DNA from 3 places in the Pantoea sp. E2023-21 genome. Region 1 is predicted to be linked to each of the others. Evidence: predicted binding sites of a transcription regulator. Region 1 holds the regulator's gene; each other region holds the start of a gene.

What was found. Region 1 encodes PurR, which represses purine synthesis genes. Its sites were predicted from a motif close to CANGCAAACGTTTGCNTG; they were not measured.
Positions count from the first base shown of each region.
Region 2: the regulator PurR is predicted to act here: its motif matches at 7,709-7,726, upstream of guaB (IMP dehydrogenase).
Region 3: the regulator PurR is predicted to act here: its motif matches at 3,557-3,574, upstream of serA (phosphoglycerate dehydrogenase).

Region 1 is NZ_CP195344.1:913,787-923,982, reverse strand. It holds gene ACRQ84_RS04450 (TetR/AcrR family transcriptional regulator) at 1-123, shown strand, start outside; gene ACRQ84_RS04445 (alkene reductase) at 174-1,271, shown strand; gene gloA (lactoylglutathione lyase) at 1,373-1,780, shown strand; gene rnt (ribonuclease T) at 1,888-2,556, shown strand; gene ACRQ84_RS04430 (Grx4 family monothiol glutaredoxin) at 2,592-2,927, opposite strand; gene ACRQ84_RS04425 (C40 family peptidase) at 3,292-4,083, shown strand; gene ACRQ84_RS04420 (cytochrome bd-I oxidase subunit CydH) at 4,140-4,229, opposite strand; gene purR (HTH-type transcriptional repressor PurR) at 4,503-5,528, shown strand; gene punR (DNA-binding transcriptional activator PunR) at 5,525-6,436, opposite strand; gene punC (purine nucleoside transporter PunC) at 6,546-7,748, shown strand; gene cfa (cyclopropane fatty acyl phospholipid synthase) at 8,051-9,199, shown strand; gene ACRQ84_RS04395 (riboflavin synthase subunit alpha) at 9,251-9,895, opposite strand; gene ACRQ84_RS04390 (MATE family efflux transporter) at 10,094-10,196, shown strand, end outside.
Region 2 is NZ_CP195344.1:2,095,060-2,105,255, forward strand. It holds gene ACRQ84_RS09890 (hypothetical protein) at 458-637, shown strand; gene ACRQ84_RS09895 (DUF3750 domain-containing protein) at 665-1,441, opposite strand; gene ACRQ84_RS09900 (bifunctional diguanylate cyclase/phosphodiesterase) at 1,829-4,429, shown strand; gene guaA (glutamine-hydrolyzing GMP synthase) at 4,529-6,109, opposite strand; gene guaB (IMP dehydrogenase) at 6,182-7,648, opposite strand; gene xseA (exodeoxyribonuclease VII large subunit) at 7,818-9,188, shown strand; gene ACRQ84_RS09920 (M4 family metallopeptidase) at 9,243-10,196, shown strand, end outside.
Region 3 is NZ_CP195344.1:2,395,643-2,405,838, reverse strand. It holds gene ACRQ84_RS11300 (MFS transporter) at 1-644, opposite strand, end outside; gene ACRQ84_RS11295 (oxidative stress defense protein) at 863-1,591, shown strand; gene ACRQ84_RS11290 (LysR family transcriptional regulator ArgP) at 1,628-2,533, opposite strand; gene rpiA (ribose-5-phosphate isomerase RpiA) at 2,715-3,374, shown strand; gene serA (phosphoglycerate dehydrogenase) at 3,654-4,892, shown strand; gene ACRQ84_RS11275 (5-formyltetrahydrofolate cyclo-ligase) at 4,932-5,528, opposite strand; RNA gene ssrS (6S RNA) at 5,653-5,836, opposite strand; gene zapA (cell division protein ZapA) at 5,876-6,205, opposite strand; gene ACRQ84_RS11260 (YecA/YgfB family protein) at 6,376-6,957, shown strand; gene pepP (Xaa-Pro aminopeptidase) at 7,008-8,330, shown strand; gene ubiH (2-octaprenyl-6-methoxyphenyl hydroxylase) at 8,327-9,505, shown strand; gene ubiI (FAD-dependent 2-octaprenylphenol hydroxylase) at 9,526-10,196, shown strand, end outside.

The DNA of each region.
Region 1 (10,196 bases):
CAGCTGGCGCATCGTTGCTACTTGTTGTGGCTTGGGGCCAGTTTGCAGAGCAAGATTTCCCGAGAATCAGGTCCGATTAGCCTGGCGCTCGACACCATCGAACAGTGGCTGATGAGTCACTGATTTTTAAAAATCCGCGTTACTAGACGACCGGTCTTCCTGGAGCAATCATTATGGCGAGTAAGCAGCTGTTCTCCCCACTCAAAGTGGGCGCGATTACCGTACCGAACCGCATTTTCATGGCCCCGTTGACGCGTCTGCGCAGCATTGAGCCGGGCGATATCCCAACGCCGTTGATGGCGGAATATTACCAACAGCGCGCAAGCGCCGGTTTAATCATCACCGAAGCCACTCAGATCTCTTTCCAGGCGAAAGGTTACGCCGGCGCGCCGGGTCTGCACACACAGCAGCAAATTGCCGCGTGGAAAATGATTAACGAAGGCATTCATGCTGCTAAAGGTCACAGCGCCGTCCAGCTGTGGCATACCGGCCGCATTTCGCATAACAGCGTGCAGCCAGAAGGCAAAGCGCCTGTCGCACCCACCGCGCTGGCGGCGGGTACGCGTACTTCCCTACGCGCCGCGGATGGTTCTGTCTATCGTGAAGACACCTCAGTACCGCGCGAGCTGTCAGTGGCGGAAATTCAGCAAATCGTAAAAGATTTTGGTCAGGCCGCCGCCAATGCGCGCGATGCCGACTTCGACCTGCTGGAGCTGCATTCTGCGCACGGTTATCTGATGCACCAGTTCCTTGCACCTGACTCAAACCAGCGTACCGATGAGTATGGCGGTTCGATTGAGAAACGTGGCCGTTTCGCGCTGGAAGTGGTGGATGCAGCAATTGCCAACTGGTCTGCCGACCGCATTGGGATTCGCGTTTCGCCAATCGGTGCCTTCCAGAATCTGGAAAATGGCCCGGACGAAGAAAAAGCGGCGCTGTGGTATATCGCCGAGCTGGGCAAACGCGGCATCGCCTATCTGCACCTATCTGAGCCTGACTGGGCGGGTGGACAGCCTTACAGCGATGCCTTCCGCGAGAAAGTGCGTGCGCTGTTCCCTGGCGTCATCATCGGTGCGGGTGCCTACACCGTTGAGAAAGCCGATGATCTGATTGCTCGCGGCCTGATTGATGCGGTGGCGTTTGGCCGCGACTTTATCGCTAACCCGGATCTGGTGGCGCGTCTGCAGCAAGATGCCCCTCTCAACCCGCAACGTCCGGAAAGCTTCTACGGCGGCGGTGCGGAAGGGTATACCGATTACCCCACCCTGTAAGAAAATGGCTGCCGCCGTGGATTGGCGGCAGCGTTGTTTCATCAGTGTGTATACTAAGTTGTCTTGTCATTCACTGATGACGTTTTAAAAAAGAGGATGTTATGCGTTTACTTCACACCATGTTACGCGTTGGCGATTTGCAACGTTCCATCGACTTTTACACCCGCGTGCTCGGCATGCGCGTGCTGCGTCAGAGCGAAAACACCGAGTACAAATACACGCTGGCGTTTGTTGGCTATACCGAAGAGAGCGAAGGCGCGGTGATTGAGCTGACATACAACTGGGGCGTGGACAAATATGATCTCGGCAACGCCTACGGCCATATCGCGCTGGGCGTGGACAATGTGGCCGACACCTGCGAACGCATTCGCAGCGCCGGCGGCAACGTGACGCGTGAAGCGGGTCCGGTGAAAGGCGGTTCTACCATTATTGCGTTTGTTGAAGATCCAGACGGTTACAAAATCGAGCTGATTGAAAATAAACATGCCGGTCACGGCTTAGGCAACTAATGTTGCTCGTCAGCCTGCTAATTGCAGGCTGACTTCCCTCTCCTGCTGCACCCTCCTGCGATTTTTGCCATAATGCGCGCTGCCCTATTTATTGCCATGAGATCCTGATGTCTGAATCGAACGCTTTAAACGCTCTCCACCAACGCTTCCGCGGTTTTTATCCTGTCGTGATCGATGTTGAAACCGCTGGTTTCAATGCACAAACCGATGCACTGCTGGAAATTGCAGCCACAACGCTGAAAATGGATGAAGACGGCTGGTTGCATCGCGATGAAACGCTGCACTTCCATGTGGAACCGTTTGAAGGCGCCATTCTCAATCCTGCGGCGCTGGCGTTTACCGGTATCGATCCCACCAATCCGCTGCGCGGTGCGGTAAGCGAATACGAAGCGCTGCATGCGATTTTTAAAATGGTACGCAAAGGCACCAAAGACAGCGGCTGTAATCGCGCCATTATTGTGGCGCACAATGCCACTTTCGATCTTAACTTTGTCATGGCGGCCGCAGAACGCGCCAGCCTGAAACGCAATCCGTTCCACCCTTTCGCCACGTTTGATACTGCGGCATTAAGCGGATTAGTGTTGGGGCAAACCGTATTGGCGAAAGCCTGCAAAGCAGCGGGAATGGAGTTTGATAGTACGCAAGCGCATTCGGCGCTGTATGACACCGAGCAAACCGCGACGCTGTTCTGTGAGCTGGTGAATCGCTGGAAACGCCTTGGTGGCTGGCCATTGGCTTTCAGTGAAGAACCCGCTGACGACGCGTCCGTCGAATAGCCAAAGAAAAGGCCGACATGTGTCGGCCTTCTGCATTATTCCGCTTCTTTATACTTCTCAGCGGTCTCTTTCAGCAGCGGCTGAAGTTCGCCGCGCTGGAACATTTCCACGATGATGTCGCAGCCGCCGACCAGCTCACCATCAACCCACAGCTGCGGGAAGGTTGGCCAGTTCGCGTATTTTGGCATTTCAGCACGGATATCCGGGTTCTGCAGAATGTCCACATAGGCGAAACGCTCGCCGCATGCGGAAAGCGCCTGCACGGCCTGCGCCGAGAAACCGCAGCTTGGCAGCTTCGGAGAACCTTTCATGTACAGCAGAATCGGGTTTTCTGCGATCTGACGCTGAATTTTTTCAACAGTACTCATTATTGCCTTCCTTAATCCTTCACTTCGTGTTTGTTTATTGTAGCGATTTCGCTCCCGTACTGAAAACGGGATTTTGTGTTTGCGCCTGCTAATCGCCATGTTTGTTAAGTCAATTCATGACAAATAACATTTTCATATCATTAATTGGCATTAATAAATTAATAATTAGCAATAGTTTCGCTGGGTTAACCAGCTGAAATCGCTCATTTTTGCTACAGAATCAATCTGGTAACATATTAATGGAAAAAGGCCTTACCTTTTGGAAAAAAAGTGGATTAGAATTGCCTCGGCGCTGGTCACTTGATCAGATTTCTCTCACTTTGCCGCAGTCTGTGTTCATTCAGCCTGCTTAACCTGTAACCGGATTATGCGTCTACTAATTACGCTTTTCATACTGGCTTTAGCCCAACTGTTCTTTAATGTGGCTGCTGCATCTCCGCATGCACCCGTTAATGCCAGCTCGCTCAAAGCAGAGAAAAAGAGCGCACGTGAAGACGAGCGCCGCAAACGACGTCCGGTGAAAACCACCACAAAAAAATCGCGCCTGACTGCTGTCCAAAAATTCAAACTAAAAAAACAGACCAAAACAGAAACCGCGCTGCACAAAACCACCAGCAAAAAATCCCCGCTGAAACTTACCGCTAAGAAATACGGTCATCAACGCCTGGTGAAGAAATCTCCCGAAGTGGTGGTTGATGACGAAGCGGTTGCGCTTACCGGCATTAAAATGAGTAAGTCGCACCGCCAGCGTTATCAAAAAGCGCGTGAAACGGCGATGACCAAATTAATGGGGCAACTCGGTAAACCTTATCAATGGGGCGGCACCTCGCCACATACCGGTTTCGACTGCAGTGGATTGGTCTGGTACGCCTATAAAGATCTGGTGAAATTCAAATTTCCGCGCACCGCCAATGAGATGTATCACTTGCGTGATGCTTCCCCGATCAAACGTGAAATGCTGGAGAAAGGGGATCTGGTGTTCTTCCGCATTAACAATCGCGGCACCGCTGATCATGTTGGCGTTTATCTCGGCAACGGCAAATTCATTCAGTCGCCGCGTACCGGCAAAGATATTCAGATTAGCGCTTTGGGAGAGGATTACTGGCAGAAACACTATGTGGGCGCGCGTCGTATGATGACGCCAAAAACCATTCGCTAATTGTTGCGCAACAAACAGAAAAAAGCCGGATGCTGCACACAGCTCCGGCTTTTTTGTTAATGCATGATCGCGGTAAAACTGAAGGCGATAATCATCAACAGTGCGCCAACAGTGGTCATTAGCGCCAGCTTCAGGTCAGTATTCATCACAACTCCTTAGTCACACAATTAATGGGGTTAACGCGATTTTCGCACAGCAATCGGCAAAAATCTCGTGTTATCCGCGCGGGCTTGTTAGAATCGCCGCCTTTCGTTGCGCAACAGATTTTGCGCGTGCTGTATTTTCAGCATAATGAAGTGATTTCGTCTGCTATAACACCCCGTTTTGCCCGCCTTTTGGGCTGTAAAAGCGTTAGCAGACGCAAACGTTTAACAATATACTTATCAGTGAGTTGCGATAAGCCCAGGAGTACCATTTTCATGGCAACAATTAAAGATGTCGCAAAACGCGCAGGTGTCTCAACCACCACGGTTTCGCATGTCATCAACAAAACGCGTTTCGTTGCGGAAGAAACGCGTAACGCCGTATGGGAAGCGATCAAACAATTACACTACTCGCCAAGTGCCGTGGCGCGTAGTCTCAAAGTGAATCACACCAAAACCTTAGGTCTGCTGGCAACGTCCAGTGAAGCGCCCTATTTTGCTGAAATTATCGAAGCGGTGGAGAATCGTTGTTTCGAACGCGGCTATACGTTGATTCTCGGCAATGCGCACAACGATCTGCAAAAACAGCGCGCCTATCTGTCGATGATGGCGCAAAAGCGCGTCGATGGTTTGCTGGTGATGTGTTCTGAATATCCGGACGATTTACTGCAAATGTTGGAAGAGAACCGCAATATCCCGATGGTCGTCATGGATTGGGGTGCTTCGCGCGGTGATTTTACCGATACGGTGCAGGACAACGCGTTTCAAGGCGGCTATCTCGCCGGGCGTTATCTGATTGAACGTGGCCATCGCGATATTGGTGCCATCCCTGGCCAGATGGAGCGCAACACCGGCGGCGGACGTCACGCAGGATTTCTGCAGGCGATGAACGAAGCAGGCATTACAGTGCGCCCAGAATGGGTGGTTCAGGGCGACTTTGAACCTGAATCCGGTTATCAGGCAATGCAGCAGATTCTTAACCAGAAACAGCGCCCAACCGCCGTGTTCTGCGGCGGCGATATTATGGCGATGGGCGCAATTTGTGCCGCCGATGAGATGGGTTTGCGTGTACCGCAAGATATCTCGGTGATTGGTTACGATAACGTGCGCAACGCGCGCTATTTCACGCCTGCGCTGACCACCGTACACCAGCCTAAAGCCGAACTGGGTGAAAAAGCGCTGGAAATGCTGTTGGATCGCATCACCAGCAAACGTGAAGATCCACAAACCATCGAGGTTCAGCCTACGCTGATTGAACGTCGTTCAGTGGCGTACGGCCCATTCCGCGATTATCGCCGCTAAGCTGACACTTCGCTGAGCCATTCGTGGTTCAGCGTTTCAGCATCCCCCAGATAAGCCAGTAACCACTCAAGCGCCGGCGACGTGCGTTGTTCAGCCCAGCTGACGCAGCACGGACTATCAGGAAAGGCTTGCGGCAGCGACAGTTCGACCAATTTATGACTGTCCAGCAGCGGACGCGCCAAATGGCCCGGCACCATTCCAACGCACAATCCTGCCAACAAACACGCCATCCCGGTTTCCCATTCTGGCACCACCAGCCGCCGCTGATTATCTAGCGTCCAGGTCATACGGCGCGGCAATGCACGCGACGTATCTTCCAGCACCAGAGATGGCCACGCTCGCAACGTTTCATCATCCAGTTCAGTGCTGTTAACCAGTGGATGATCCGGGCTGACCACACAACGCCAATTCAGCGCGCCCATATCCTGAAACGCAAAACGTCCACCGACGGGAATTGCCTGCGTGGCGCCAATCGCGACATCTACCCGGCCATCGGCTAATGCATCCCACACTCCGTTAAACACTTCGTAGCTGATAATCAACTCCATATCGGGAAAATGACGATAGAAGTCCTTCACTAATTGCCGCGTGCGCTGCGGTTTTACAATGCAGTCAACCGCGATACTCAATTCACCGCGCCAGCCATTCGCCAGTTGTTGACACTGCCTACGCGTTGCCAGCATTTTTTTGATAACAGATCGCCCTTCACGAACGAAGTGCTCGCCGGCTGGTGTCATGACCACTTCGCGATGCTGGCGCTCAAACAGCGGTACCGCCAACCAGGTTTCCAGCTGACGCACGGTATAGCTGACGGCAGAAGGCACGCGATGCAGCTCCTGCGCGGCCGCGCTAAAACTGCCGGTGCGCGCCACGGCATCCACCACTTCAAGCGCATATTCTGACCACATATTTTTGCCTTCAAAAAATTTAACAGCTCCATGCAAATATTAGCGTTTCACAAAGCGCGTTGCATCCTTTTACACTCCCGGCGTTCAACCTGCCCAAAAGAGAATCAACATGTTGTCGTCTAAAGCATTTATGCCTTATCTCGCCGTGCTCAGCATGCTCGGCTTTCTTGCCACGGATATGTATTTACCCGCCTTTGGCGATATGCAGCGTGATTTTGCTAGCGCACCCGGCACTATCAGCGCCAGCTTAAGTCTGTTTCTCGGCGGTTTTGCCTGTGCACAGGTATTTTGGGGGCCGCTGTCGGATCGTTATGGACGTAAACCGATTTTACTGGCGGGTTTAGCCATCTTCGCCCTCGGCTGCCTGGGTATGCTTTGGGTAACCGACGTACGCCTGATGTTGGCGCTGCGCTTTGTGCAGGCCATTGGCGTGTGTGCTGCAGCCGTGAGCTGGCAGGCGTTGGTGGTAGATCACTATCCAAAAGCCAAAGCGAATAAAGTGTTTGCAACGATTATGCCGCTGGTTGCGCTGTCTCCTGCGCTGGCACCACTGCTTGGCGCCTGGCTTATCAGCCACTTCCACTGGCGCAGCATCTTTATCACGCTGACATTGGTCGCGGTGGTACTGCTGATCGGTACGCTGCAGTTAACGTCGGCTAAGCGCGAAAAAGTGGCCGGTGGTACACAACCTGGCTGGTTAACCTTACTGGGCACGCGCGTCTATAGCGGTAACGTCTTGATCTATTCTGCTTGCTCGGCGAGTTTCTTCGCCTGGCTGACGGGATCACCTTTCATTCTCGCCGCTGCTGGCCTGACACCGGGCGATATTGGCCTGAGTTATATTCCGCAGACTATTGCGTTTTTAATTGGCGGTTTTGGCTGTCGCACGCTGTTAAATCGTTATCAAGGTGCACAACTGTTGCCATGGTTGCTGGTGCTGTATAGCCTGAGCATCCTGAGCCTGTTTGTTATCGCCTTAATGCCTTCAGCGCCGCTGTTCGTATTACTCATGCCATTCTGCGGCATGGCGCTGGCCAATGGCGCGATCTATCCGATTGTGGTTGCCAGCGCATTAGCGCCCTTCCCGCACGCCACCGGCAAAGCGGCCGGATTACAGAACTTGTTCCAGTTAGGATTGTGCTTTGTCGCCAGCCTGTTGGTCTCTGCTGGCCTTGAGCAAGCGCTGTTTAACACGACTTTAGTGATGGTGGCCACCGTGGTACTGGCGTGGGCGGGGTTTGTCTGCCAGCGAGCAGTAAACGCACAAAGTGATATTGCCCACACTTCCCGTCCCTGCGAAGATAATCATTAAGGCAACGATTTTCGTTAGCAAACTAACGATCACCCGTTGAATATTGACCCACGTGAGCATATACTCAGTGGGTCAGTAATTCTGTATTAAATCAATAATATAAATGTAATACCTTTAGCGACCCTGTCGCGGGATGGCGTCTGCACGATACTCCAGTGTTACGTCCAACTTTTCTATTCAAATTCATACCTCTGTAAAACGTCGGATTTTTGGCGCACGGGTTTTCCGTGAGTTCTCTCACAGGTCTTGGGAAATTGGCTATTCTTTTTCTCAGGTTCAGATCGGAAGGTGATGGAGAAGCTATGAGTTCATCTGTTATAGAAGAAGTGAGCCTTGAAGAAAACCACTGGTATCGGATCGTCAATGAACTGCTAGAGCGCGCAGATATTGCAGTTAATGGCACTCGTCCCTGGGATATTCAGGTAAAGCATCCAGATTTTTTTAAACGCGTTCTTGAAAACGGTTCTCTCGGCTTGGGTGAAAGTTACATGGACGGTTGGTGGGAGTGTGAACAACTCGATATGTTCTTCCATCGCGTATTAAAACATCATCTGGACCAACAATTACCGCGGCATTTTAAAGATACGTTGCGCATTGCAGCTGCGCGTCTCACTAATTTGCAATCAAAAAAACGTGCCTGGATTGTCGGTAAAGAACATTACGATCTCGGCAATGATCTTTTCTCATTAATGCTTGACCCTTATATGCAATATTCCTGCGGCTACTGGAAAGATGCCGAAACATTGGAAAATGCGCAGCAGGCAAAACTGGATCTGATTTGCCGCAAGTTACAACTGGAACCGGGCATGACGCTGTTGGATATCGGTTGTGGCTGGGGCGGGCTGGCAGAATATGCGGCGCGCCACTATGGCGTAACGGTGCATGGCGTGACGATTTCAGCCGAACAGCAAAAAATGGCTCAACAACGCTGTGAAGGTTTAGATGTCACTATTTTGCTGCAGGATTATCGCGATCTTAATAATCAATATGATCGCATCGTCTCCGTCGGTATGTTTGAGCATGTCGGGCCGAAAAACTATGCCACTTATTTTGATGTTGCTGACCGCAATCTCAAGCCAGACGGCATATTTTTGCTGCACACCATTGGTGCCCTCACGACAGATATGAATGTCGATCCGTGGATTGATAAATATATCTTCCCGAACGGTTGTTTGCCGTCGGTTCGACAAATCGCGGACGCCAGTGAGCCACATTTCGTTATGGAAGACTGGCATAATTTTGGCACGGATTACGATACAACGTTAATGGCGTGGTACGACCGTTTTCAGGCTGGCTGGCCGCAACTGGCCGAGAAATATGGCGAACGTTTTAAACGGATGTTCGATTATTATCTCAATGCCTGCGCCGGTGCGTTTCGTGCCCGTGATATTCAGCTGTGGCAGGTGGTGTTTAGTCGTGGCAAGGATGGCGGATTACGCGTTGCGCGTTAATGCGCATCTGGAAATGAATCAAGGCGCCGCATGGCGCCTTTTTAAACCGCATTATTCTGCGCTATCAAGCTGCGCCAGTGCGGCGGCTTCACGCTGCGCTAAAACGCGTTCAACCGTTTCCACAATCGCTTGAGTATGAGGATCAATCTCAATATTGACCTTATGACCAAACTTCTTCGCGCCTAGCGTGGTGCGCTCCAGCGTTTCTGGAATCAGATGCACACAGAATTTGCTTTTCGTCACGTCGCCCACGGTTAAACTGATTCCATCGATGCCGACGAAACCTTTATGCAGAATATATTTTATCTGCGTGGCGTCCTGTAATTTAAACCAGATTTCGCGGTTGTTTTCTGACTGGATGATTTTGCAGATTTCCGCCGTGGTCATAATATGGCCAGACATTAAGTGACCGCCAATTTCATCGCTAAACTTCGCTGCACGCTCAATATTCACAACATCACCCACCTTTAATTCACCCAGGTTGGTAATGCGCAATGTTTCTTTAATCAGATCGAAGCTAACCAGATCGCCGTTAATCTCGGTCACGGTCAGACAGCAACCGTTATGTGCCACCGATGCGCCCAGCGCCAGTCCCGGTAACAGATCGTCCGGTAAGCGCACAATATGGGTACGAAACAGATCTTTCTCTTCAATGCCGACAATTTCTGCCGTGCCTTGCACAATTCCAGTAAACATAATCTCAGCCTCTGCAAAGTTTGCGTCAGTTTATCACAGCTTGTCGGCGGCAGCTTAATTTGGCGGGGTTCAAACTTTACACAACTTGCTAAACAAAATGCGATCAATGTTTGGCGGAAGCTAACACTGCCGCTACACTATGCCGCGCATTCTTTGGGGATTTCGCCCCACTCTCTTCTTTAATTAAGCAGGTGTTACGTGCAGAAGTATTTTACAGAAGCGCGTCAATTGCTGGCCCTCGCGATTCCGGTCATCCTTGCTCAGGTAGCCCAGACTGCGATGGGATTTGTAGATACTGTTA
Region 2 (10,196 bases), 1.2 Mb from region 1:
GGCTTCTACTGCAGTTATCCACCACACGCCGCAAAAGCATGGCATGCATTTCGGGGTTTTTCGGCGTACTCCAGATGCAGGTAATGCAGTAATCTCCACATCGACACTCGGCTGAGTTGTCCGGACAATACATCTTTCCCCACGCATGATGGCCGCCAACAGCAACTCGCCACCCTTTAGCTTCTGCATATCGCAAAGCTTCTTCTACCGCTTTATGCGGATGCCGCTTCCTGTCTGACATCGCTGGCTACCTTATGCTTACCGCAATGAGTTGTCAACTGACAACCCCTGTGTATTTCGCTACTATTTCACCGGCGGTAGGTTTAGAAAATAACCAGAACGGTCTCAACGCGGCACGCTTTAATCGCGTGCTGGAAACCAGCGCACAAATTCCAGCGCACACGCCGTGACGAACATATAAACTCTGTAAATATCACTGACCTGACGGAGAAGAAGCATGTTTAACGTGGATGATTTTGTACAGTCGAAGACCGGTGGCCCAAAGATGCAGGTGCTGCGCGTGGAAGGCGATATGTTGTGGTGCGCTCGCGTTGACGATCACATCAAGCGAGAAATTGAAGTCAGAGCCGATACCGTGAATCTGTATCACGAAGACGGCGATTTTGGCGTCTGCTAAAAAAAAGGCCCCAAATCGGGGCCATTTTTATGGATTGTCTCGCTGTACATTGTTCTGCCCAATGCCGCCGATAAATGGCAGACGCAGCCTGAAGGGGGTGAAATCCAGTCCCATATTCAGACCCAGCACATTCACTTCCACTCCCTCTTCCGCTCCCACCGTTACGCCCAGCACACCCAGCAGAGAAAGCTGTACGCCACGACCTGACGGCGGTAACCCCACCGGATTAAGCAGCGATCGATAGTCTTTGCCGAGCGCATTGGCCGGTAAATCCAATTTTAATGCTGGCACTTCACGACCAATATGCGCCATGAAGGTATTGCTGTTGGGGCCTGGCCAGGCGTGATACGTGGTTGGCCAGGGGTACGATTTGATTGCCGCTTCGATCTGCGGAATCAACGCTTGTGCTTCACTTCCACGATGATCGACCAGCAGGCGCGGCTTAGCACCGTACCAATAACCATCTGGTAGGTTGCTGTTACGACGCACTTTATCGCCGCTGCCCCAGCTGATCACTTCATAGCGGTTGTATCGGGTTTCACCGGCACGTTTGAAGATGATCCACGGATGCACCGCCACTGCGCCCTTCCAGCCATACGTTGGTGCGGCATACACCTGCACAATCGCTTCTGACGCATAACGCTGTGGATCAGGTGCGATGCCGGCAGAATCGCGCCGTGCAGATGCCCAGCCACCGCGTTCTGAGGTTAATTCGCCGCTGCGCGTTGCCTGCGCCAGACTGGCGCCTAACGAGAGCAAGATGATGCAAAGAAGGGAGATCAGTACAACTTTGAAAGGCAACATCGACGGCATCCTGATGAGTAAAAATCACGCACTATCTTGCAACGAAATGGGTGGGTTTGTATTCACCTGGTATGCTGTAATGCAGAAAATATCTAACCTTGCAGCCGACAGCTTCCTGAAAGCGATCATTAAGAAATAAAGATCACCCTATTTCCCTCCCCCTCAATTAGACAGTAGTGCAATAACGTTACGTCGAAGCAATCAGATTTCAGCAGCATAATATTAATATCGTTCTCATTATCATTATCATTATCATTAAAATAAAGCTAAAGAATTAACAATTACTGCCGAAAAATAGAAAGCCAGCAGTCCATTAACTGTAAAAAAAATACATTTAATCCTTAGATGCGCTGCCACAATAACCAAAATAATCGGATAGCTAACATCATGATCAAAACCAACGGGATAAAAATTAACAGTGGTGATGCCGCAAAAAAATTTGTAGTTAATTTTATTATCCTCCTGATAGTAATGTTTAGCTTGGCCATCAGCGCGATAATGTGGCTTGCCAATGAGCAGAACACCCATCAAATCAAACACAGCCAAACTGATGCGCAGCATGCGATAAACTCAGATATTGAAAAACTCACTACTGCGCTCAAAGATTACGCCTTTTGGGATGATGCCTATCGTTATGCTGGGCATAAAGACGTTGATGTGGACTGGGCATTCAACAGAGATAACATTGGCCCATCAATGTATATCAATTACTCACTGGAAGGTGTCTTCATTCTGAGTTCCGATCTGAAAACACGCTACTCTATCGTGAATGGTGTTATCAGTAATATACAGGCCGATAAATTTATTACTGGTGATATTAAAAAGCTGTATAAGCAAGCACGTGATAAAGGTGAAAATGAACAGGCAGTACATGGTTTCTATTTGATTCATGGACAGCCTGCAATTGTTTATGCTGCACTCATTAAACCAAGCAAACTACCTAAAGGTGAAAAAATTGATAACCTTCCTATCCTTCTGTTTGCAGATATTTTAGATCCTGTAAAACTGGCAAAAATAGGAAGCGACTTTGAATTAAGCAACTTACATACAGATATCCTTATCAATAAAAACGCTTCACCACCTTCAATTATATTGCAATCCGATCTGGGCACAAAATTTCGTCTCCTGTGGACAACATCAACACCAGGCAATGATCTTCTTAAAGTCGTTCTTCCCTTGTTCTTAATAACTGCAGCCATATTTAGTCTGTTTGTTTTTCTTTTACTTCGCCGGGCTGTATTAGTGGCTAAGTTAATCGACGAAAGTCAGGCCGCGCTGGCTATTAGCGAAGAGCGTTTTAAATCTGTCGCTGAAGCAGCATCAGATTGGATATGGGAAACCGACAGTGACGGTATCATTTTATACCTGTCCGAACGATTCACAGGTGTGGTTCACTTTCCAACAGAGTATTGGATTGGGAAAAAATTTACCCACTTGATTAGTTATAGCATTGTCGATTTCAAAGAAAAAGTTAATGAAAATTCACATAAAGCCTCAGAAAGAAAAATTCTTTCTGGTGAATATACAGACGGATTAAGCCGCAAGCGCTATTGCAACATCTCCGTACGACCTATTTTTTCGCATAACCGTATTATCGGATATCGTGGAACGGTTTCGGATGAAACCGCAGAAATTGAAGCGAAAGCTCACATAGAGCACATGTCGCAGCATGACTCATTGACCGGACTGGCGAACAGACATTATCTGCATAATTATATGATTGAGAAGCTAGAGGGAAAAGCATCCAACTCGCCACCTATTTATGTTTTAAGTTTGGACTTAGACCATTTCAAACCTGTCAACGATACCTTAGGGCACTCTGCGGGTGATTCCGTGCTTTGCGAAGTTGCATTACGCTTAAAAAATTGTGTTCGTGATAACGATCTCGTTGTTAGACTCGGCGGCGATGAATTTTTAATCGTCACTCAGAATCAACTTAAAGACCAGGATGTTACAACGCTGTGCAGTAGAATTTGCGCCGCTGTCAATCATCCTTTTGTCATTGGCGAGCACGAAATATCGCTGGGCGTAAGCATTGGTATCGTTAGTGCAACCCATAATCAGCAAACCGTTGAAGAGTTGATCCGATTCGCTGATATCGCACTCTATGAAGCAAAATCTGCTGGACGAAATAATTGGCAGTTTTATGTGGAAGAGATGAACGAGCGCGTTCAACAAAAAAGGCAGATGGAAACCGACTTACGTACCGCTATTCGCCAGGAAGAGTTTTTCCTTGAATTTCAACCTCGCTTTAAAATTAATGAAAATACGCTGTGTGGAGCAGAGGCGCTGGTCCGGTGGAATCATCCTGTAAAAGGTCAGTTCAGCCCTGAGCATTTTATACCGATTGCCGAACAAACGGGCCTGATAGTCCAGTTAAGCGACTGGGTTCTTGATAAAGCCTGTAGAACGGCGCTTACATGGCCTGAGACATTATTTGTTTCCGTTAATTTATCACCGGTTGAATTCGAGCGAGGGGATATTATTGCCAGAATTAACACGGTATTACACAACACCGGGCTCGCCCCTCAGCGATTGGAATTGGAAATTACTGAATCAGTTCTGTTGGACGATGCGGCGAAAGTATTGACTATTATGTCGAGTCTTAAAAAAATCGGCGTGCGGTTAAGCATGGATGATTTTGGCACGGGATATTCATCACTTAGCTATTTGCGAAAATTTCCTTTCGATGGCATTAAAATAGACAGAAGCTTTATTGCTGACTTATTAGGATGCGATGCCAGTCAGGCGATCATTGAGTCTATTGTCGGTTTAGGACGTGCGCTTTCGATGACAGTAACCGCAGAAGGTGTAGAAACCGCTTATCAATTTGATGAATTGCTCAGCGTGAAATGCGATCAGGCGCAAGGTTATTTCCTTGGAAAACCGATGACGGAAAGGCTTTTTTGGCAAAATTGCATCTCAGAGAAGCCGCAGTTACTTCCGCCCAAGCCAATAAGCATGCATGGAGGCTTACATCCGCTCTAACGCCTATCTTTTACTGTGAGCTCACCACAAAAAAGCCCGCGAATGTGCGGGCTTAAAGCGACGGTTGCTAAAGGATTTTACTCTAAGCGAACAGCTCGATTATTCCCACTCGATCGTCGCAGGTGGTTTACCCGAAATATCATAAACCACGCGGGAAATGCCGTTCACTTCGTTGATGATGCGGTTTGAGACGCGGCCAAGGAAATCATACGGCAGGTGCGCCCAGTGCGCGGTCATGAAATCGATGGTTTCCACTGCTCGCAGTGAAACCACCCAATCGTATTTACGACCGTCGCCCATCACGCCGACAGAACGGACTGGCAGGAACACGGTGAACGCCTGGCTGACTTTATTGTAGAGGTCAGCTTTATGCAGCTCTTCGATGAAGATGGCATCAGCACGGCGCAGCAGGTCGCAATACTCTTTCTTCACTTCGCCCAACACGCGTACGCCCAAACCTGGACCCGGGAACGGGTGGCGATACAGCATGTCGTACGGCAGGCCGAGTTCCAGACCGATTTTACGCACTTCGTCTTTGAACAGCTCTTTCAGCGGCTCAACCAGGCCCATCTTCATCTCTTTTGGCAAACCGCCCACGTTGTGGTGCGATTTGATCACGTGCGCTTTGCCGGTGGCAGAAGCAGCTGATTCGATCACGTCAGGATAGATGGTACCCTGGGCCAGCCACTTCACGTCTTCCAGACGCAGTGCTTGCTCATCGAACACTTCAACAAATACGCGGCCGATGATTTTACGCTTCGCTTCAGGATCGTTTTCGCCCGCCAGCGCATCAAGGAAACGCGCTTCAGCCGCAACGTGCACGATGTTCAGACCAAAGTGGTCGCCGAACATGTCGAGCACCTGCTCCGCTTCATTCAGACGCAGCAGACCGTTGTCGACGAACACGCAGGTCAAACGCTCACCGATGGCGCGGTGCAGCAGCATCGCAGTCACAGAGGAGTCTACGCCGCCTGAGAGGCCGAGGATCACTTTGTCGTCGCCAACCTGCTGACGAATACGCTCAACCGCATCTTCAATGATTTTGGCTGGCGTCCACAGCGCTTCACAGCCGCAGATGTCACGGATAAAACGCTCCAGCATACGCAGGCCCTGACGGGTATGCGTCACTTCTGGGTGGAACTGCACGCCGTAGAATTTTTTCTCTTCGTTAGCCATGATGGCGAACGGACAGGTTTCGGTGCTGGCAACGGTTTCAAAACCGGCTGGGATGGCGGTGACTTTGTCGCCGTGGCTCATCCATACGTCCAGCAGCGGTTTACCTGCTGCGCTAATCGCATCTTCAATGTCACGCACCAGCGCGCTTTGGGTCAGCACTTCTACCTGCGCATAGCCAAATTCACGCTCGTTAGAGCCTTCAACCTTGCCGCCCAGCTGCATCGCCATGGTCTGCATGCCGTAGCAAACGCCCAACACGGGCACGCCCGCGTTGAACACGTATTCCGGCGCACGCGGGCTGTTCAGCTCGGTGGTGCTTTCCGGACCGCCAGAGAGAATGATGCCGTTCGGATTGAACTGGCGGATTTGCTCTTCGGTGACATCCCACGCCCAGAGTTCGCAGTAGACGCCCAGCTCACGCACGCGGCGCGCAACCAGCTGCGTATACTGAGAACCAAAATCGAGGATCAAAATACGATGTTTATGAATATTTTCAGTCGTCATTGAGGCGTTTCCATTGGGATGGACTTAATAATAAAAGCGCCCGGCGAGTGCCGGGCGCTAAATTTTACGGGATTACGAACCCATGCGGTAGTTTGGTGACTCTTTGGTGATGGTCACGTCATGCACGTGGCTTTCATTGATGCCCGCGCCGCTGATACGCACGAACTCTGCTTTAGTACGCAGATCGTCGATGGTCGGACAACCGGTCAGGCCCATGCAAGAACGCAGGCCGCCCATCTGCTGGTGCACGATCTCTTTCAGGCGGCCTTTATAGGCAACGCGGCCTTCGATACCTTCCGGTACCAGTTTGTCAGCGGCGTTATCGCTCTGGAAGTAACGGTCTGAAGAGCCTTTGGACATCGCGCCCAGAGAACCCATACCGCGGTAAGATTTGAACGAACGGCCTTGATACAGCTCGATTTCGCCCGGCGATTCTTCGGTACCGGCCAGCATTGAGCCCACCATTACGGCTGCTGCACCTGCAGCAATCGCTTTAGCGATGTCGCCTGAGAAGCGGATACCGCCATCAGCGATAACCGGGATACCGGTGCCTTCCAGCGCGGCAACCGCGTCAGAGACCGCAGTGATCTGTGGAACACCGACGCCGGTAACGATACGCGTGGTACAGATCGAGCCAGGACCGATACCCACTTTCACCGCGCTCACGCCGGCCTGCGCCAGCGCCAATGCGCCTGCACCGGTGGCGACGTTGCCGCCGATGATTTCCAGGTTCGGGTATTTTGCACGGGTTTCACGAATACGCTGCAGCACGCCTTCAGAATGACCGTGTGACGAGTCAATCAGCAGCACATCAACACCGGCAGCCACCAGCGCATCTACGCGCTCTTCGTTGCCTGCGCCCGCACCAACCGCAGCGCCTACGCGCAGACGGCCTTCGGCATCTTTACAGGCGTTAGGTTTACGTTCGGCTTTCTGGAAATCTTTAACGGTGATCATGCCCAGCAGGTGGAAGCTGTCATCAACTACCAGCGCTTTTTCAACACGCTTTTCGTGCATTTTGTGCAGCACAACTTCACGAGCTTCACCCTCTTTAACCGTGACCAGGCGCTCTTTCGGTGTCATCACCGCAGAAACAGGCAACGTCAGGTCGGTCACAAAACGCACGTCGCGGCCCGTGATGATGCCCACCAGTTCGTTTTCGGTGTTGACCACTGGGTAACCGGCAAAGCCGTTACGCTCGGTCAGCTCTTTTACGGCGGCCAGCGCGGTGGTTGGCAGCACGGTCTGCGGATCGGTAACGACACCGCTTTCGTGTTTTTTCACCTTACGAACTTCGTCCGCCTGGCGCTCAATTGACATGTTTTTGTGAATAAAGCCCAAACCCCCTTCCTGCGCCAGTGCAATCGCCAGACCGGCTTCGGTCACGGTGTCCATAGCAGCGGAGAGCATCGGGATGTTCAGACGAATGTTTTTCGTCAGTTGAGTGCTGAGATCAGCGGTGTTGGGTAAGACAGTGGAGTGAGCGGGAACGAGCAGAACGTCGTCAAATGTGAGGGCTTCTTTAGCGATTCTTAGCATTGCAATATCTCCACCTGGGGGCGATTAAAACAGATAAAATATTGCCGCGGCATTATACAGGCCGAAACCGATTGCCTCCAGTGTTTTTTCAGAAAAAGTCTTGATCCTCAGGGCAAGCAATGTAGTATCAGTTGATTAACCCTCTGATTTAAAATTTGATCTACATCACATGTCGCTACCGCCAACCGCCAATATTTTTACTGTCAGCCGCCTGAACACCACGGTGCGCCAACTGCTGGAAAATGAGATGGGCCTGGTGTGGCTCAGCGCTGAAATTTCAAATTTCACTCAGCCTTCTTCCGGCCATTGGTACTTCACGTTGAAGGATGACGGTGCACAAGTACGCTGCGCGATGTTCCGCAATAGCAATCGTCGCGTCACCTTCCGTCCTCAGCACGGCCAGCAAGTTTTAGTGCGCGCCAGCATCACGCTGTATGAACCGCGTGGTGATTATCAGTTGATTATCGAAAGCATGCATCCAGCCGGTGAAGGCTTGCTGCAACAGCAATTCGAACAGCTGAAAGCGCGTTTAGCAGCGGAAGGCTTGTTCGATCAGCAGTTCAAACAGCCGCTACCCGATCCGGCGCGTCTGGTGGGTGTGATTACCTCTGCCACCGGCGCCGCACTGCATGACGTGTTGCGGGTGCTGCATCGACGCGATCCGTCATTGCCGGTAATTATCTATCCTACGGCGGTGCAAGGCGTGGATGCGCCCGCTGGCATTGTGCGTGCCATTGAACTGGCCAACCAGCGTGATGAGTGTGACGTGCTGATTGTCGGCCGTGGCGGCGGTTCACTGGAAGATTTATGGAGTTTCAATGACGAGCGCGTGGCGCGGGCGATTTTTGCCAGCCGCCTGCCGATCGTCAGCGCCGTTGGGCACGAAACCGATGTCACCATCGCCGATTTCGTTGCGGACTTACGCGCGCCAACGCCTTCTGCCGCGGCAGAACTGGTGAGCCGTAATCAGCTGGAATTGTTGCGCCGTTTGCAGTCACAGCAGCAGCGCATGGAGATGGCGATGGATTTCTATCTGGCACAGCAACAGCGTCGCTTCACCCGCATTCAGCACCGTTTACAGCAGCAGCATCCGCAACTCCGTCTGGCGCGTCAGCAAACTGCGCTGTTCCAGCTGCAGCGTCGCCTTGGCGAAGCGATGGACCAGCGCATGCGTACCGCCAATCGTCAGCAGGATCGCCTGCTACAACGCCTTAATGCGCAGCAACCGCAGGGACGGATTCTGCGCGCTCAGCAGCAGCTCCAGCAGTGGCATTATCGTCTGCAGCAGGGCATGGAAAAGCAGCTCAATCACAACCGTCAGCGCTTTGGCAACCTGGCCGCGCAGCTGGAAGGCGTGAGTCCTTTGGCGACGCTGGCGCGTGGATTCAGCGTAACAACCGATACGCAAGGCCTGGTGGTGAAAAAAACTCAGCAGCTGAGCAAAGGCGATCTGTTGCGTACCCGGTTGGATGATGGCTGGGTGGAAAGCCAGGTTACCGCGCTTGAACCGCAGAAATCCCGGAGCCGTAAAGCGCGTTGATAGTATGAAAACTATACTTTCTGGCACATTCACTAAGAAGCCAGGGAGTTTGGTATGCCTTTTAGCGTAATTCCTCCATACATGCTGCGTAACATCATCGATAACTGCTCCGGTGCGCAGCAAGACTATGCGCGCCGCACCCTCACCCACGTTCAGCAACTGATGGCTGAACATAATCATCAAACCACCAACGCCGACACCGCTAAGCCAGGCATCGTACAGCGCGCTATCTACGACGCCGAGGGCACGCAAAATCTGCCCGGCACGTTAATCCGCGAGGAAGGCCAGCCCGGAAACGGCGACGTCGCGGCTGAAGAAGCATGGAACTATCTCGGCATTACCTACGATTTCTTCTGGCAAACCTATCAGCGCAATTCCCTCGATAACAAAGGCCTCAAGCTCGATGGCACCGTGCATTACGGTAAGGAATACCAGAATGCCTTCTGGAACGGCCAGCAGATGGTATTTGGCGACGGTGACGGCCAGATTTTCAATCGCTTCACCATCGCGCTGGATGTTGTCGCGCACGAACTGACGCACGGCATAACGGAAACCGAAGCCGGACTGATCTACTTCCAGCAGGCAGGCGCACTGAACGAATCGATGTCTGATGTTTTTGGCTCACTGGTGAAGCAGTTTCATCTTAAGCAGAGCGCCGATCAGGCTGACTGGATCATCGGTGAAGGTTTGCTGGCGGGTGGGATCAATGGCCGCGGGTTGCGCTCAATGTCGTCACCCGGCACCGCTTATGACGATCCGGTGCTGGGCAAAGATCCACAACCGGCCAATATGGATCACTATATCGAAACGCGTGAGGACAACGGCGGCGTGCATCTCAACTCCGGCATTCCTAATCGCGCCTTCTATCTCGCCGCTAAAGCGTTGGGCGGCTTCGCGTGGGAACTGGCGGGTCAAGCCTGGTATGACACGCTGTGCGACAAGACGCTACCGCAGGATGCCGATTTCAGCACCTTTGCGCGCTTTACCGTGCAGCACGCCAATCAACGG
Region 3 (10,196 bases), 1.5 Mb from region 1:
TTACGCAGATAGTTGAGCTCAGCTTCGGACACACCTTTATGCTGATTGGGTTCGCGGTAGAGCCAATACCACACCAGCGCCCACACCATACCCGCGAGGCCGGTAAGCAAAAACAGCCCGCGCCAGCCAAACGCATCCTGCAGATGAAACAGCAGCGGCGTCATACAGGCCAGACCAACAAACTGCGCTGAAGAGTAGATGCCGATAGCCGTAGCGCGCTCCTGCTCCGGGAACCAACTGGAGATCACCCGGTTGTTGGACGGCATTACTGGCGCTTCGAACGCACCCACGCCGAGTCGCAGACCAAACAGCGCACCAAAACTGTTGGCAAGCGCATGCAACGCGGTGATTAACGACCAGGCGAACAATCCCACGCCATACACCACGCGGGCGCCGAGCCGATCGATCAGAAATCCACCGGGGATCTGTAAAGCAGCGTAGATCCAGCCAAATGCGGAGAAGATCAATCCCATCTCCATCGGCGTGAAGCGTAATTCGCCTGCCATTTGCGTCGCGGCAACCGACAAGTTTGTCCGATCCATATAGTTGATAATGATGTTTATAAACACCAGACCGAGCATCAGAAAGCGCGTGCGTCCAGCACGAACGCTGGTGGCAGTTTGGCTGAGCGGCTGTTCTGTCATATTGCACTCTCCCGAACTCTGTTGTGTTTCTTTAATAGAAACGTTTAACTGTTTTTTTGGCGAATCTGTGCAGCTAAATTTGCGATCGCGGCAACGCAAAAACAGCAGAGTGCCCGAACTTTTTGTTGATTCAAAACTCTGAGCATCACGCATGGTAATGTGTTTTAGGTTTAGCCATAGTGGCGACCTGCAAATTGAACCCCTCAAGGAGGACTTTCGTGAAACTAAAAGCATTGGCGCTGGCCGCCGTAATGAGCACGGGCGCGCTCTCCGGTTTCGTTCAGGCAGGCGAATTGCCGAATGGACCGCATGTGGTGACTTCTGGACAGGCAAGCGTTGATGCCACGCCAGATCTCGCGACGCTCGCTATTGTGGTGAATGTTTCGTCGAAAGACGCGGCGGAAGCGAAAAAACAAGCTGATGACCGCGTGGCGCAATATTTTGATTTCCTGCAAAAGAACGGTATCGAGAAAAAAGATATTGATGCGGCAAACCTCAGCACGCAGCCGGAGTACGATTACACCAAAGAAGGTAAGTCGGTGCTAAAAGGTTATCGTGCAGAGCGTCAGGTACAGGTGACGTTACGTCAGCTGGACAAGCTGAATGAGCTGCTGGATGGTGCGTTAAAATCCGGCCTGAATGAAATCCGTTCGGTAGAATTGGGTGTCGCGAATCCAGACAGCTACAAAGAGAAGGCGCGCAAAGTGGCGATTGCCAATGCGACACAGCAGGCAAGCGCACTGGCAGAAGGGTTTAACGCTAAGTTGGGTTCGGTTTACAGCATTCGCTACCACGTTGCCAACTATCAACCGATGCCGATGGCGCGCATGTATAAAGCCGCCGCTGCACCAGCCGATACCACTGCGCAGCAAACCTACGAGCAGCAGAGTATTCATTTTGACGATCAGGTGGATGTGGTCTTCGAAATTAAACCGAATACGCCGTAAGGTTTATGCGGGTCGCCAATGATGGCGACCCGATTATTACGCAGGCAAAACATCCTGACGCAGCACGCGATGTCCGTGCGCAATCAGTGCGTCGGTTACGCTGCGCATTAAGCGACTTTCCGGGGCAAATCGATGCCAGTACAGCATACGACGCTGATATAAACCTGGCGTCAAATCCACCAGCTCACCTTGCGCCAATTCCCGCTCAATCTGCAAATGCGGAATCATACAGCACACCGAACCTTGACGCGCCAGCTGCACAAAGGCCTCTGACGAGTTAACGATGTGGCAGGGCACGCTGCCCGGTGATAGGTCAAAATTCTGCTGCAAAAACGCCTGATGCATATCATCCAGATGATCAAACGCCACTGCCGGCGCTTTCAGCAGCGCAGAGCGCGTTACGCCATTCGGAAAATAGCGTGCAGCAAAATCAGGTGAAGCACAGAACAGATAATCGAGCGCGCCCAATTGATCCACTAAGCAGCTTGGCAATGGCTGCGGCTGGATACTCACCGCGCCAACCACTTCACCGCGACGCAGACGTTCCTGCGTGCGGGTTTCATCTTCTACCTGCAAATTCAGGCGCACCGGCGAATCGGCCAGTACATCCTTCAGCGCGGGGAGCAGCCAGGTGGCGAGACTATCGGCGTTGACCGCGAGCGACAGCAGCAGCGGCGTGGTTCCGCCATTATCGTCGCCCAGCCACTCCTCTTCCAGCAGCTCAACCTGATGCAACAACGCCAGCAGTTTTTGACCCTGCTCGGTTGGACGCGGCGGCACGGTACGCACCAGCAGCGGCTGACCAAATAAATTTTCCAGCTGTTTAATACGCTGCGAAACCGCAGATTGGGTAATGCAGAGTTTTTGTGCGGCACGCTCAAAGCCGCGCTCGCGAATCACAGCATCCAGCGCCTGAAGCGTTCGATAATCCGGGCGTTTCATTGTTGTTCTCTCTCGTTCAGGGTGGACATTACTATGCCATAAAACTGTCAAATTGTGCTGCGACGCTTTTTTGCGGGCTGGCTTCCAAAGCGTTAAATCGGCTGTCTAACAGTCGCGCTTTTTTACAGCGCCTTGTTTTATACTACGCGCACTTCGATGTCGCACAGGTTTTAAACATATCATGACCCAGGATGAACTGAAAAAAGCGGTAGGTTGGGCAGCGCTGCAGTACGTAGAACCCGGCACAATTGTCGGCGTGGGCACGGGATCAACTGCAGCGCATTTCATTGATGCGCTTGGCACCATGAAGAATCAGATTGAAGGTGCGGTTTCCAGTTCGGAAGCGTCAACGGCAAAACTGAAAGCGTTAGGCATTCATGTTTTCGATCTCAACGAAATTGATGAGCTGTCGATTTACGTGGATGGTGCTGATGAAATTAATCCGCAGATGCAGATGATTAAGGGCGGCGGCGCAGCGCTGACGCGTGAGAAAATCGTTGCGGCAGTGGCGAAAAAATTCATCTGCATCGCCGATGCTTCGAAAGAAGTTGATGTGTTGGGCCACTTCCCGCTACCGGTTGAAGTGATTCCCATGGCACGTTCGTTTGTGGCTCGTGAATTAGTCAAGCTCGGCGGCTTGCCGGAATATCGTCAAAACGTCATTACCGACAACGGCAACATTATTCTCGACGTGCATAATCTGCGTATTCTCAATCCTGGCGAGCTGGAAAAAACCATCAATGCGCTGCCGGGTGTGGTGACTGTTGGCTTGTTTGCTGACCGTGGCGCGGATGTCGCGCTGATCGGCACCGCTGACGGTGTGAAAACCATCGTAAAATGATCTGTCCGGCGCGCGTGATGCGCCGGTTATTTCCATCCGCAAAACATCTTTTCTCGCCAGGCTGAAATTTGGTGACTTATGTCACAAAAGATTCATCAGCAGTGAGTTCGTACTTCGTCCACCCAGGATGTCACGATTTTGTACGGCATTGTGCTGTCTCCGCGTGGGCGCGTGCTGGCGCCCAGGCAATCGTTTGTATTGCTGCGCACGAAATTTTTGATATTTTGACAGAAGGCTACCTTATGGTAGTCCTCATTGAATTCTGAATAGGGTCGGGAAATGGCAAAGGTATCACTGGAAAAAGACAAGATTAAGTTCCTGCTGGTGGAAGGCGTTCACCAGAGTGCGCTGGAAAACCTGCGTGCAGCGGGCTACACCAACATCGAGTTTCACAAAGGGGCGCTGGATGCGGAGTCGCTGAAATCCTCCATCCGCGATGCGCACTTCATTGGTATCCGTTCCCGTACCCAACTGACCGAAGAGATCTTTGCTGCCGCGGAAAAGCTGGTGGCAGTCGGTTGCTTCTGTATCGGTACTAACCAGGTTGACCTCGGCGCTGCAGCGAAGCGCGGTGTGCCGGTGTTTAACGCACCGTTCTCCAACACCCGTTCAGTTGCTGAACTGGTGATTGGCGAAATGCTGCTGATGCTGCGCGGCATTCCTGAAGCCAATGCCAAAGCGCACCGAGGTATCTGGAATAAAGTGGCGAACGGTTCGTTTGAAGCACGCGGCAAGAAACTGGGCATCATCGGTTATGGTCACATCGGCATGCAGCTGGGTGTGCTGGCCGAGAGCCTGGGCATGCACGTGTTCTTTTACGATATTGAAAGCAAGCTGCCGCTCGGTAATGCGACCCAGGTGCGCCATCTGTCCGATCTGCTTAATATGAGCGATGTGGTGAGCCTGCACGTTCCTGAAACGCAATCTACGCAGAATATGATTGGTGCTGAAGAGCTGGCATTAATGAAACCGGGTTCGCTACTGATCAACGCCGCGCGCGGTACCGTGATCGATATCCCAGCGCTGTGTGAGGCTCTGGCGAACAAACATTTGGCCGGCGCAGCGATCGACGTCTTCCCGGTTGAGCCTGCAACCAACAGCGAACCGTTTAACTCTCCGCTGTGCGAGTTCGACAACGTCATCCTGACGCCACACATCGGTGGTTCAACCCAGGAAGCGCAGGAGAATATTGGTCTGGAAGTGTCGGGCAAGCTGGCGAAATACTCGGACAATGGTTCTACGCTGTCTGCCGTTAATTTCCCGGAAGTTTCGCTGCCGATGCATGCGGCAAGTGTCAGTCGTCTGCTGCACATCCATGAGAACCGTCCGGGTGTGCTGACAGCTATCAACCAGATTTTCGCCGAGCAGGGTATTAACATCGCCGCGCAGTATCTGCAAACCACGCCGATTATGGGTTACGTGGTGATTGATATTGATGCTGAGCAGGATGCGGCGGATAAAGCGCTGCAGGCGATGAAGGCCATTCCGGGCACCATCCGTGCCCGTCTGCTGTACTGATTAAACAGGGCGCCCTTGGCGCCCTTTGTTTTTCCCTTCTTACGCTTCCCATTGCCACAGTTTTGATGGCGTCAGTATCGCGGGCAGCGGCACATCCCATGCGGCCACCGGCAGCGCTTCCACACGCTGACAATCGTGCGCAATCCCCACGGGAAGCAACCCATGTTGCTGCCAGTTTTGCAGCGTGCGGTCATAGAATCCGCCACCCATACCTAAGCGTTGGCCTGCATGGTCAAACGCCACCAGCGGCACCAGCATGACATCGAGCTGATCCAGCGTTGCCAGTTGTGTGATATCTAACGGCGGTTCCGGAATGCGTAGCTTGTTTGGCGTGAGTGAAGTTTCGGGTGTGTAACGGATGAACAACAGATTGCCTGGCGAGAAGGGATGCAGCACCGGCAGATAAACCTGCTTTTTATGCTGCCACAGTTTGGCGATCAGCGGGCGGGTGTTGATTTCACCGTCGACGGACAAAAACAGTGCGATACGATGCGCATTCGCGATTGGCGCAATATTGATGGCGTTTTCAGCCAACTGATCGGCAGCTTGTTCCTGTTGCTCAGACGTGAGATTACGGCGCAAATGGCGCACATGCTGACGGATGTCTTGGCGGTCGAGAAATGAGGGTGCTGACATGATATCCCCGGCAGAGTGAGCTGTTGCAGCCACTATATCATGATCATGAAAGCCGGGGGATTCGCGTCTGGGCTCATGTCGCCTTATGGCGACGTGAACATTTGCGAATCAAAACTACTAAATGGAGATCTCCGAGATGCCGCCGCAGGCTGTAACCCTTGAACCCTTGGTTCAAGGTGAACATGCCGTCACAACTATTAGGCTTCTCGGGCGAACCGAGCATGCGCACAAATTGTGGAGCGTCACATTCTGTTGGTATGAAATATCGGCTCAGGGGACTGGCCCGCTTGCAAACATCTCAGAGAAAATTTACTTCACCGTCACTCTAGCATGAGGACCATGAAGTGTTATTCAAAATTAGGGCCCTGGCGATCAGTTATGCGACCTTGCTCAACTAACGCTTGTTCAATGGTCTGCTGCAGCATGCGGATACGTTGTTCCATATTTGCAGCATAGTCGCGCGTCTTACCTTTCTCTTGTGCCAACTCGTGGCAGATGTTTAACGCGGCGATGAACACCAGTTGCTCTGTATTGGTGACTCTAGTGCGAACTTTTAAATCTTGCAACCGTTGATTGAGATCCTCTGCGGCCAGATTCAGCGCATCTTGCTGTTCAGGCGGACAATTCACTCTCAATGAACGACCAAAAATTTGAATATCTACTGGTTGTGCAGACATGCCACCATCCTGACTGATTACTTCGATCGCATCTCCCTTACCGGTCAATGGTTTGGGAGGAGCGAAACTATATATACCCGAGTTATAAGTTACAACCCCTTTTCTGGAAACCCAGAGGCACCTGGTGGTAGCATAACACGAACTTATTCCGCCAACGACGACCAAAGCTTATGTCTTTACAGAACGCAACGCCTAGTTACAACGCGCTGGCCGCGGCCCTTTCTCAGCAGGGCGTGGGCATGACGCCAGCCGAAATGCACGGACTCCTTTCCGGGATTTTGTGCGGCGGCAATCAGGATGCCAGCTGGAAAACCATGGTTCACGATCTCACCAACGAAGGCATGGCGTTTTCGCAAAGTCTGTCGCAGCCGTTGCAGGCGCTGCATGAAAGCCTCGCCACCACGCTGGAAGACGAAGGCTTTATGTTCCAGCTGATGTTGCCGGAAGATGATGACATCACGGTATTCGATCGCGCGGATGCGCTGGCTGGCTGGGTAAACCATTTTCTGCTCGGTTTAGGCGTGACGCAGCCTAAGCTGGAAAAAGTAACCGGTGAAACGGGTGAAGCGATTGACGATCTGCGCACCATCGCACAACTCGGCTATGACGAAGATGAAGACCAGGAAGAGCTGGAACAGTCGCTGGAAGAGGTGATCGAGTACGTGCGTGTTGCCGCTCTGCTGTGCCATGACACCTTTACGCGTCAGCATCAGCCAACGGCACCTGAAGTACAGAAACCTACGTTACACTAAGTGCGTCAATGCGGGTACGTTGTGGCCCGTCTTCAACAGGGAGTGCAAACATGATTACTCTGGACACGTTCCAGCAACGTCGTCAGGCGCTGATTGCCCGCATGGCGCCAGGCAGTGCCGCTTTGATATTTGCTGCACCTGAAGTGACGCGCAGCAACGATACCGAGTATAACTTTCGGCAAAACAGCGATTTCTGGTACTTCACCGGTTTTAACGAACCGCAGGCGCTGCTGGTTTTAATCAAAAGCGATGACAAGCATAACCACAGCGTGCTGTTCAATCGCGTACGTGACCTGACCGCTGAAATCTGGTTTGGTCGCCGACTTGGGCAGGATGCCGCACCAGCGAAACTGGGTGTTGATCGTGCTTTACCGTGGGATGACATGGGTGAGCAATTGCATCAACTGCTTAACGGCCTGGATATTGTTTATCATGCGCAGGGCGAATATGCAGAAGCGGATCAGCAAGTGTTTAGTGCGCTGGAAAAGCTGCGCCGCGGCTTCCGTCAAAATCTCAGCGCTCCAGATACGGTCACCGACTGGCGTCCATGGGTGCATGACATGCGCCTGTTCAAAAGCGCGGAAGAGATTGAGATTCTGCGCCGCGCCGGCAAAATTAGCGCGCTGGCGCACACGCGAGCGATGCAAGCCTGTCGTCCGGGCATGTTCGAATATCAGCTGGAAGGCGAAATTCATCACGAATTTAATCGCCACGGCGCGCGCTTCCCGTCTTACAACACCATTGTCGGTGCTGGCGAAAACGGCTGCATTCTGCACTACACCGAAAACGAATGTGAAATGCGCGATGGCGATCTCGTGCTGATTGACGCTGGCTGTGAATTCCACGGCTACGCGGGCGATATCACCCGCACCTTCCCGGTCAACGGTAAATTCAGCGAGCCGCAGCGCGCTATCTACGACATCGTGTTGGCATCACTGTACAAAGCGTTGTCGATGTTCCGTCCGGGAATCAGCATCCATGACGTCAATGACGAAGTGGTGCGCATCATGATTACCGGCCTGGTTGATCTCGGCATTCTCGATGGCAACATCGACACGCTGTTTGAAGAGCAGGCACACCGTCCGTTCTTTATGCACGGTTTGAGCCACTGGCTGGGGCTGGATGTCCATGATGTCGGTCATTACGGCACACCGAGCCGCGACCGTATCCTTGAGCCGGGCATGGTGCTGACCGTTGAGCCTGGCTTGTATATCGCGCCAGATGCTAAAGTACCGCCGCAATATCGTGGCATTGGTATTCGTATTGAAGATGACATTGTCATCACCGTAAACGGCAATGAGAATCTCACCGACAGCGTGGTGAAAGATGCCGACGCGATCGAAGCGCTAATGGCGGCGGCACGTCACGCATGAGTATTGTGATTGCTGGCGGCGGCATGACCGGTGCGACTCTGGCACTGGCGATTTCACACTTGACGCAAGGCCAGCTGCCGGTGACGTTGATTGAGCGGATTCAGCCCGACAGCCGCGCGCATCCCGGTTTCGACGGACGCGCGATTGCCCTGGCGGCAGGCACGTGTCAGCAGTTAGCGGATATCGACCTGTGGCGCTCACTGGCAGACTGTGCCACGCCCATCACCGATATTCACGTTTCCGATCGCGGTCATACCGGTTTCGTCTCGCTGAAAGCGGAAGAACATCAGGTGCCCGCGCTGGGTCAGGTGGTCGAACTTTTTGATGTCGGTCAGCGGTTGTTTCAGCGCTTACAACAGGCGCCGGGTATCACTGTGCGCTGCCCGGACTATGTGACCTCGGTGTCGCGCACGGCGGATCAGGTGCACGTTACGCTAAACAGCGGCGAACAGTTGCAGGCGGCATTGCTGGTGGCCGCTGATGGTGCGCGTTCACCTTTGGGCGCGTCATGCGGTATCACCTGGCAGCGCGACGATTATCAGCAGTTGGCGGTTATCGCCAATGTGTCGACGCAGCTGCCACATCAGGGCCGCGCCTTCGAGCGTTTTACCGAGCACGGCCCGCTAGCGCTGTTGCCAATGTCTGGCAATCGCATGTCGCTGGTGTGGTGCCATCCGCTTGACGCGCAAACAATGATTAAGCAGTGGGACGATGCGACCTTCCTGCAGGAATTACAGCGTGCATTTGGCTGGCGTCTGGGGCGTTTTACGCACACCGGTCAGCGCGAGCTTTATCCGCTGGCGCTGCAAACCGCCGAACGTCAGGTGACGCATCGTCTGACGCTGGTCGGCAATGCGGCACAAACGCTGCATCCGATTGCTGGACAAGGCTTCAACCTTGGTCTGCGCGACGTGATGTCATTGGCAGAAACGCTGGCGGGCGCACATCGTCAGCAGCAGGATCCCGGCAGTTTCGCGGTATTGCAGCACTTTGCCGCGCGACGTCAGCCCGATCGTGCCGCCACCATTGGCGTCACCGACGGTTTAGTCCGACTGTTTGCTAACCGCTATGCGCCGTTGGTAGCAGGACGGAATCTTGGGCTGGTGGCGATGGACCATCTGCCTTGGCTACGAAATCCACTTGCCGCGCGCACGCTCGGCTGGGTTAAGCGTTAAGCACGAATTAAGGGGCAGCAATGCAAACTTTTGATGTGGCAATTGCCGGAGGCGGCATGGTAGGGTTGGCCGTCGCCTGCGGACTACAAGGCAGCGGCTTACGCGTTGCCGTGCTGGAAAAAGCACCCGAGCCACAGTTTGATCCGGCGGCAAATGCGTCGATTCGCGTCTCCGCCATCAACGCTGCCAGTGAACGCCTGCTACAAAAGCTTGATGTCTGGTCGAGCATTCTGGCTCTGCGGGCCAGCGCTTATCACGGCATGGAAGTGTGGGATCAGGACAGCTTCGGTTCTATTAGCTTTGATGATGAGCAGCAGGGTTTGTCGCATCTTGGCCATATTATTGAAAACGAGGTAATTCATAGCGCGTTGTGGCAGCGCGCCAGCCAGAGCAGCGATATCGCGCTGTTTGCCCCGGCGCAGTTGCAGCAAGTGGCATTTGGCGACAACGAAGCCTTCATTACGCTACAAGATGGCAGCATGATGAGCGCGCGTTTACTGGTTGCTGCCGACGGCGCGAATTCGTGGCTGCGCGATAAAGCCGATATTCCACTGACTTTCTGGGATTACGAGCATCACGCGTTGGTGGCGAACATCCGCACCGATATGCCGCATGATGCCATTGCGCGTCAGGTATTCCACGGCGACGGTATTCTGGCCTTCCTGCCGATGCAGGATCCTCACTTATGCTC